2 regions of the Methylobacterium currus genome follow, and region 2 is predicted to be linked to the other one. Evidence: riboswitches for the same ligand, from Rfam matches in the RefSeq annotation. Region 2 holds a riboswitch; the other holds the start of a gene.
What was found. Region 2 has a riboswitch for thiamine pyrophosphate ahead of thiC (phosphomethylpyrimidine synthase ThiC). Riboswitches for the same ligand answer to the same signal wherever they lie in the genome.
Positions count from the first base shown of each region.

Region 1: linked by a shared signal. The riboswitch ahead of DA075_RS17020 (LuxE/PaaK family acyltransferase) and the one ahead of thiC (phosphomethylpyrimidine synthase ThiC) in region 2 are both predicted to bind thiamine pyrophosphate.

Region 1 is NZ_CP028843.1:3,651,185-3,655,525, forward strand. Features, by position in the region: gene DA075_RS17015 (acyl-CoA reductase) at 1-1,143, opposite strand, end outside; gene DA075_RS17020 (LuxE/PaaK family acyltransferase) at 1,140-2,267, opposite strand; TPP riboswitch at 2,296-2,421, opposite strand; gene DA075_RS17025 (TetR/AcrR family transcriptional regulator) at 2,459-3,025, opposite strand; gene DA075_RS17030 (RidA family protein) at 3,158-3,586, shown strand.
Region 2 is NZ_CP028843.1:5,713,430-5,717,770, reverse strand. Features, by position in the region: gene thiC (phosphomethylpyrimidine synthase ThiC) at 41-1,921, opposite strand; TPP riboswitch at 1,980-2,091, opposite strand; gene DA075_RS26310 (restriction endonuclease) at 2,228-2,602, shown strand; gene DA075_RS26305 (acyltransferase family protein) at 2,730-3,869, shown strand; gene DA075_RS26300 (type 1 glutamine amidotransferase) at 3,997-4,341, opposite strand, start outside.

The DNA of each region.
Region 1 (4,341 bases), 2.1 Mb from region 2:
GCTCAAGCCCGTGGCGGCGTCGAGCAGCACGACGCTCCACGGATCGGCCGGATCGCCCAGCAGCGTCGCTTCCCCGTCGAGGGCCCGCATCTCGTGGGCGCTCCGCCAGGCCGCGATGGACGCGGCCTCGCCCGGATCGAGGCGCCGGCGCGGGTGGCGGCTCGCCAGGGCGGCGAGTCCATGGGCGAGGTGGCGGGCGAACTCGTCCGGCGCGACCGGACCGCCGCGCTCGACGAACAGCATCTGCGGTGCGTAGCAGCCCTGCTGCTCGTAGCGCACGATGTCCTGGGCGGCGAGGCGCGCGAGGGTGCCGGCGCGGCGGCTGTCCAGGGCCTCGCGGGCGATCATCGCGAAGCCGATGCGGTGGCCGTGCGGCAGGAACCGGGTGGTGACCGGCACCTTGGCGCGCAAAGCCGTCAGGGTCTCGTTGCCGCCATAGGCCATGACGCAATCGGCCTGCGCGAGGAAGGTGGCCTCGGTCCCGCCGGCGCCGCCCTTCCACCAGGTGACCGCCAGGCACTCGCCGAGTTCGGGATCGGTCTCCGCGATCAGGTGCGCGAACCAGCCCGCGGTCAGCGGCTCGGCCGAGGCGAGCTTGCCGATCGTGCCGGCCTTGACCAGCAACCCCGAGACGAGGCTCCAGAGCGGCAGGGCCGGGACGTTGCCGGCCCAGACATGCAGCAGCAGGTCGGGCCCCCGCGCCCGCACGAACCCGCCCTTCACCGCCGGCTGGAAGCCGTCGAGCACGCCGGGATTCGAAAAATCCTCGGCGAGGAACCGCAGCAGCTGCGGCCGCCGAAAGGTTTTCAGGTAGCTCGTCAGGCCGAGCCGCACCGTCTCGCGGTCGTAGCCGGTGACGACCGGCAGGAGCGCCTCCGCCTTCCGGCGCAACGGGTGGGCGCGGTCGAGCAGGCAGGCGCTCGCCCGGTCGATCGCCTCGACGATCCGGACGGTCTCCATCCGCCGCAGGGTCTCGCGGGCTCGGGCGCGGACATGCCCGCACAGGGCCTTCGCCTGATCCTCCCGGAGGTCCGGCAGCGCCACCCCGACGGTCTCGCCCCAGGCGCGGTGCTCGACGACGCGCCGGCCGACCGCCTCGGCCGGGAGGCCCGGGAGGTGCCCGGCCTGCTCCAGGATCCTCATCCCTGCGCGGCAGCCAGGAATTCGGCCACCGCGACCGAGCAGCCGCGCGACGCCGCGCCCTCGACCCGGCCGAGCAGCCGGAAGCCGCCCGGCGCGATCACGCCGGCATCCTCGGTCAGGATCGCCGAGACGGAATTGAAGTGGGCGAGGTCGTGGTGGACCAGCACGCCGGTCTCGCCCTCGGGCAGGTCCTGCCCGGTCAGCGGGTCGACGACGCGGCTGCGGATCCAGTGCGGGCCGGACTTCACCGGCGGACAGACCGCGTTGCCGTCGTCGTAGAATTGGGTGCTCAGTTCGGTCATGCCGTACATGTTGAGGCATTCGCTCCGCGGAACCCCGAAAGCTGCCGAGAGCCCGTCGTAGAACGCGTCCGGCTCGATCTCGCGCGACTGGCCCTTGAAGCCGCCGGTGTCGAAGAGGAAGCTCCCCGCCGGCAGGGCGAAGCGGCGGCCCCGCTCCGCCAGCGCGTCCATCACCGGCACGAAGGCGTAGGTGGCGCCCAAAAGCGCGAGGGGTTCGCCCGCGGCCTCGGCCTCGGCGAGGAATGTCAGCAGCGCGTCGAGGGCGAGCCCCCCGGGTCCGACGAAGACGGCGCTGTCCTCCGTGCCGAAATGGTCCTTCGCCAGCGCCAGGTAATGGGCGAGGGAGGAATGCGGGAGCGCCGCCTCGTCCGGAAACAGAATGCCCATCCGGATCGTCTGGCGCCCGCGCATGATCCGGGCGGCGAAGCCCGCGAGCATCGAGCGGTCGTAGACTGCGAGCGTCGGGTGGTAGCTGCGGCCCCGCCCGCTCCCGGTCGTGCCGCTCGTCATGAACACCCGTTCGGCCTCGTCGGGCGGGCAGCAGCTCAAGGTGAGATCCTTGAACGCCTTGATCGGCACCGCCGGGATGTCGCGCCAGCGCCGGACCGTCAGCGGCGTGCGCCCGCGCTGTTGCGCGAAGCGGCGATAGGGCGCGTTGTGGGCGAACTGATAGGCGAAGAGCCGCAGGGCCAGCGCCTCGAACTCCGCTTCGGTCGCGCTTGGGCGCCCGATGAAATCGAGGAGGGCCTCGACGATCTCCGCTTGCGACATGACGGCCACCTCGCGCCCATCCCGGGCGACGGCCAGTCCGGCGGAGATCATGCGCGAAAAGACGGCTGTGAGGGCCTTGCCCTCGCCGGTCCCGCATCCCTACGCCGGCATGACCCGGATCAGGTTCATAGGGTCACCGCGGCGCCCGGACGGGTCCGGACCGGCGGAATCTCAGCCTCCTCACGAGGCCCCCCTGGGAGCCGAAGACACTGGGGGGTGCGGGGGCGGGTGTCAAGTTGCGCTCAAGGGCGCGCCAACCCCTCGGCGAGCCGCCGGAACGCCTCGAGCGCCTTGCCCAGCGTCGCCTCCGGCTCCCGCGACGCCGCGACCCAGAGGGCCGCGTGGAGCGAGGCGCCGTTGAGGAGCCGCGCGGCAGCTTCCGCGTCCACCGGGGGGATCGCCCCGTCCGCGACGAGGGTCTGGATGCGCCGGGTCGTCTCGGCGAGGCAGGCATTCTGGCTCGGCCACAGCGACGGATCGCCGAGGACCGCCGGGCCGTCGAGGAGCAGGATGCGCTGGATCTCCGGCTCCAGCGCCATCTCGATATAGGCCCGGTACTCGTCGAGGAGGCCGCGCCACGGGTGAGAGGCCCGCTCGCCGACCGCGCGCAGGCGCGCCGCCATCTCGGCGTCGATCCGGTCGATCACCGCCTGGAGCAGCCCCTTCTTGTCGCCGAAATTGTGATAGAGCGCACCCCGCGTCAGCCCGGCCGCGGCGGTCAGCTCGTCCATCGAGGCGGCCGCATAGCCCTTCCGCGCGAAGGCCTCCCGGGCTGTCCGGATGAGCTTGTCCTTCGTCTCTTCCATCATCTGCGCGCGTCGTCCGGCCACCTCGACCCACCCTCATTGGCATACGCAGCGCATGTGAATTGACATACGCTGCGTATCCGTGCTCTCTCACATACGTCCCGTATATCAACTTGAGGACCGAGGGAGCAATTCATGGCGCAGGCTCAGACCGACGTTCCGGCGCGGCGCATGCGCGACGCCGTCTTTCCGCCCGGCCGGCAGGCCCTCTACGAGCGGCACCGCTACTCGGCCGCGATCCGCTCCGGCGACCTGCTGTTCGTCTCCGGCCAGGTCGGCAGCCGCGAGGACGGCTCGCCGGAACCCGACTTCGCGGCTCAGGTCGCCCTGGCGTTCACCCGGCTCGCGGCGGTGCTGGAAGCGGCGGGCTGCACCTTCGACGACGTCGTCGACGTGACGACCTTCCACACCGACCCGGCGGCGCAGCTCGACACCGTGATGCGGGTGCGTGACGGCGTGGTCGGCGAGGCGCCCTATCCGAACTGGACCGCGGTCGGCGTGACCTGGCTCGCGGGGTTCGACTTCGAGATCAAGGCGATCGCGCGGATCCCGGCCGGCGGGTGAGCGCTCGCGCCGAGGGCGGCCGGGAGACGCGCCGCCCCGGTCCTGGCGTCCGCCATCATCACGGGGGCGCGAACGGGCACTCGGCGATGATCTTGATGATCTTCGCGAGCCGGTTCTCCGCCGCGTCCTCCGTCTTTTCCCGAGCCGACTTTTTCCCGGGGGCGACTTGGCCGCCTTCTCCCTCGGTGCCTCGGACGGGCTCGACACGCCGATGTCCTGCATCGCCCGCCCGATCGCTTGCCGGACCTCGGCGGACGTGAAGCTCTTCGAGCGCATCTTGGGCGCCAGCACCTCTACGCCGTCGTAGGTGCGGCCGACCGTCTTGCCGCTGCGGGTTGAACGACTGCGAGATGTCCTCGTCGTCGCCGGCACGCGGGACACGCGACAGGGCGGCAGGCCTGACTCGCGACGTGACGTTAGCGCTGCCCGCTCCGACTGTCACCAGCGTGTCGATCGCCGGCAGTCCTAGGAATTTCAGTCGCTCTCCCAAAGATGACGGAGGCGAAGACGGAGAGATTGGCTTACAATCCACGACGAAGCCGCTGCCAACACATCGGGTACTGATCATGATTTGAAAATTTCTAGAAGTAAAAATGTCAAAACATCATATTTAATAATTAACATCATAAATCTTGTAAATCTGCAGTAAATAAATTATAAAATGAATGTTCGTGCCGTTTCGTAGCCATTAATCATGATTTCTTGAACAGAGATCATGGAATTTTGTGTCATAGTCACATGATTCGAGGTGAGAA
Region 2 (4,341 bases):
GCGGGGCCGCTTGGGCCTGCATCGGCATGGCGGTGGGTTCCTATTCGCCGGGTGCGACGTAGAGGTCCCCGCCCTGCGTCATGAATTCCGCCGATTTTTGGGCCATGCCGGCCGCCCGCTCCGCTTCGCTCAAGGGTGTGGCCTCGCCGACCACGGCGCTCGCCGCCGCCATGGCCAGCACGTCGGCGCGCAGGTCCTGGGTGATCTTCATCGAGCAGAATTTCGGCCCGCACATCGAGCAGAAATGCGCGACCTTGTGGGCGTCCTTCGGCAGGGTCTCGTCGTGATAGGCCCGCGCCGTGTCCGGATCGAGGGAGAGGTTGAACTGGTCCTCCCAGCGGAAGTCGAACCGGGCCCGCGACAGGGCGTCGTCGCGCAATTGGGCGGCCGGGTGGCCCTTGGCGAGGTCGGCGGCATGGGCGGCGATCTTGTAGGTGATGACGCCGGTCTTCACGTCGTCGCGGTTCGGCAGGCCGAGATGCTCCTTCGGGGTGACGTAGCAGAGCATCGCGGTGCCGAACCAGCCGATCATCGCCGCGCCGATGCCGGAGGTGATGTGGTCGTAGCCCGGCGCCACGTCGGTGGTGAGCGGGCCGAGCGTGTAGAACGGCGCCTCGCCGCACTCGGCGAGCTGCTTCTCCATGTTGACCTTGATCTTGTGCATCGGCACGTGGCCGGGGCCCTCGATCATCACCTGGCAGCCCTTGGCATGGGCGACCTCGGTGAGTTCCCCCAAGGTCTCCAGCTCGGCGAACTGCGCCGCGTCGTTGGCGTCCGCGATCGAGCCCGGGCGCAGGCCGTCGCCGAGGGAGAACGACACGTCGTAGGCCCGGCAGATGTCGCAGATCTCCTCGAACCGCTCGTAGAGGAACGATTCCCGGTGCCCGGCGAGGCACCAGCGCGCCATGATCGAGCCGCCGCGCGAGACAATGCCGGTGACGCGCCGGGCGGTGAGCGGCACGTGGGCGAGGCGCACGCCGGCATGGATGGTGAAGTAATCCACCCCCTGCTCGGCCTGCTCGATCAGCGTATCGCGAAACACCTCCCAATCGAGCTTGAGGGGATCGCCACCGACCTTCTCCAGCGCCTGGTAGATCGGCACCGTCCCGATCGGCACCGGCGCATTGCGCAGGATCCAGCCACGGATGTTGTGGATGTTGCGCCCCGTCGAGAGGTCCATGACCGTGTCGGCGCCCCAGCGGATCGCCCACACCATCTTCTCGACCTCCTCGGCGGCCGAGGAGGTCACGGCCGAGTTGCCGATATTGGCGTTGATCTTGACGAGGAAGTTGCGGCCGATGGCCATCGGCTCGAGTTCGGTGTGGTTGATGTTGGCCGGGATGATCGCCCGCCCGCGCGCCACCTCGTCGCGCACGAAGTCCGGCGTGATGAAGGGCGGGATGCTCGCCCCGAAGCTCTCGCCGTCGGCGAGCTTGTCCGCGGCCCCCGCCAGCATCGCCTCGCGGCACAGGTTCTCCCGGTGGGCGACGTAGATCATCTCCTCCGTGACGATCCCGGCGCGGGCGAACTCGTACTGGGTGACCCTCTGGCCCGGGGCGCCCCGGCGCACGGTGCGGGCGGCCGGGCACGGCGCCACCAGCCTGTCCGCGCTGGCGAAGCCGTTATCCTCTGGCTTCACCGCCCGGGGGGCGGTTGCCGCGTAGCCGCGGCCCGCGATCCAGCGCTTACGGATCTCGGGCAGACCGGCCGCGAGGTCGATGCGTGCATCGGCCTCCGTATAGGGGCCCGACGGGTCGTAGACCCGCACCGGGGCCTCGCGCGGATCGGAGAGCGCGATCTCCCGGTAGGGCACATGAAGGTCGGGGCGCTCCTGGGGCGAGGCGTAGGCCTTCACCGAGCCGGCGACGGGCCCCGTGGTGACGCTGTGCGGCAGATCTTTCGCGAGGATGGGTGCGTTCATGGATCTCTCCCGGGGAGACGATCCGGCCTCGGGGCGCGAGGACGCACGGGTCACGTCGGTCATGGCAGGTTCCCGTCCCTCCGCCGGTACGAACCGGATCAGGTTCAAGGGTCAGGACGCACGCTCGTCCAATCTCAGCCCCCGTCGGCGGGGCTCCCCTCGGTCACGGGGCGACTGTCCGGCGGGGCGCGAGGTTTGTCAATCGCAGGCCGGCGGCGGCGCTGCGGCATCCCGGCCGCGACCTTGAAACGCCCGGGCGCCGCGACCCAGATACGGACGGTTCTCCCCGCCATTCAGGAGCTGGCCTTGGGACGCCGAGAGCGGCGCTGGCGCGACGACGACCCCTCGACCCATGGCACCCATGCCAGCGAACCGGCGATCTGCCCGCTCTGCGAGCGGCCGATCCCGCCCGGCGCCCGCCAGAGCAAGCATCACCTGACGCCGAAGCTGAAGGGCGGCACCCATGGCGAAACGGTGCAACTGCACCAGATCTGCCACTCGGCGATCCATGCCCGCCACAGCGAGGCCGAACTGGCGCGTCGCCTCAGCGACGTCGAGAGCCTGCGGGCCGAGCCGGAGATCGCCCGCTTCCTCGCCTGGGTGCGCACCAAGCCGGACGATTTCCACACCGCGACGCGCCTGACCCGGACGCGGCGTGAGGCGAGGCGGAGCGTCCGGTAACGGCATCGACATCGTCGACGAGACGGTGAATCCGCGGTTGCGAGTTCTCGCGCGATTCGATCGGCCGATCCGGCTGCGATCTTTACGCCTCCCTGCGAGCCTTCGCGCCTTGTCCGTGGAGACGCCGATGTCCGCCCGCCCCAGCACCGAACCCGCCCTCTCGGTCCGGCCGGACGATCCGGTGCGCCCGCGCGGCGTGCCGGAAGCGGGCCGCCTCGCCTGGGTCGACGTCGCCAAGGGGATCTGCATCATCCTGGTGGTGATGATGCACTCCACCCTCGGGACCGGCGAGGCGATGGGGGCCGAAGGCTTCATGCACCACGTGGTGGAGTTCGCCAAACCGTTCCGGATCCCGGACTTCTTCCTCCTGTCCGGCCTGTTCGTCGGCCGCGTGATCGACCGCGACTGGCGGCTCTTCGCCGACCGGCGCATCGTCCACTTCGCGTATTTCTACCTGCTGTGGCTTCTGCTCCAATCGGCGGTGAAGTACGGCCAGATCACCGACGGGGCGGGACCCGGCGCGTTCCTCGCCCATCTCGCCTACGGGTTGATCGAGCCCTACTCGACCCTGTGGTTCATCTACCTGCTGGCGGTGTTCTCGGTCGCCGTGAAGCTGCTGCGCCGGGTCCCCGGCCCGGTGCTGCTGGTCGGCGCCGCCCTGCTGCAGCTCGCACCCATCCATACCGGCTCGACCCTGATCGACGAGTTCTGCGCCCGCTTCGTCTACTTCGTCGCCGGATACCTGTTCGCGGCCCGCATCTTCGCCCTGGCCGACTGGGTGCGGGCGCGGGCCGGCCTCGCGCTCGCCGGCCTCGCCGCCTGGGCGCTGATCGAGGGTGTCCTGGTCTTCACGCCGACCGGCCTGGCCTCGCACCCGACCCTGGCGGGCCTGCCGGGGTTGAGCCTGGGGCTCGGCGCCGCCGGGGCGCTGGCCATCGTGGCGACGGCGGCCCTGCTGACCCGGGCCGGTGGTCCCGTCACAGCCTTGCTCCGGGCCTGCGGCGAGCGCTCGATCGTGATCTACCTCGCCTTCTTCCTGCCGATGGCGGCGCTTCGCACCGCCCTCGTGAAGAGCGGGATCATCGCGGATGTCGGCCTCGTCTCGCTCCTCGTCACCGTGGCGGCGGTGGCCGTGCCTCTCGGGATCGAGCGGCTGGTGCGCCACAGCCCGGCCCGGTTCCTGTTCCGCCGGCCGGCCGCCTTCCACCTCGTCGGCGAGGAGCGCCCCGGCCCGGCTCCCCGCCTCGCCTCCGCCCCGACGACCTGACCTGCCGGCCTCGGGCCGGCTGAACCGGTTGCCGGACCTCAGCCGACAGCCTCATTCACGAGAAGCCGGGCTTCTCGGGGCCGAGGTCGCACGCTTCCTGCCCTGCATGCGGGCGGCCTCATCCGCCTCAGCGGCGGGCGGCGCGCGGCCGCACCAGACGGTCGAGGAAGTTCCCGATCTCGCGCCGGCGCCGCTCCGGCACCAGCACCTCGGCGGTGACGCCGAGGCGCCAGGCGAGATCGGGGCGTCCTTCCGGATCGTGATGCAGGTCGCGCAAGGAATCCGCGTAGGCCTGAAGCGAAGGCGCGTCCGGGCACAGGCCCGCCTCCACCACGCCCTGGGCCGACAGGCGCAGCATCGCCGCGACCTCGTCGAGGTCGAGCTCGGGATGGTACTGCGTGCCCCAGAACACCCCCTCGCCGAGGCGGATCTCGATCGCCTGGACGTCGAGGCGGTCGTTGCCGGCAAGGAT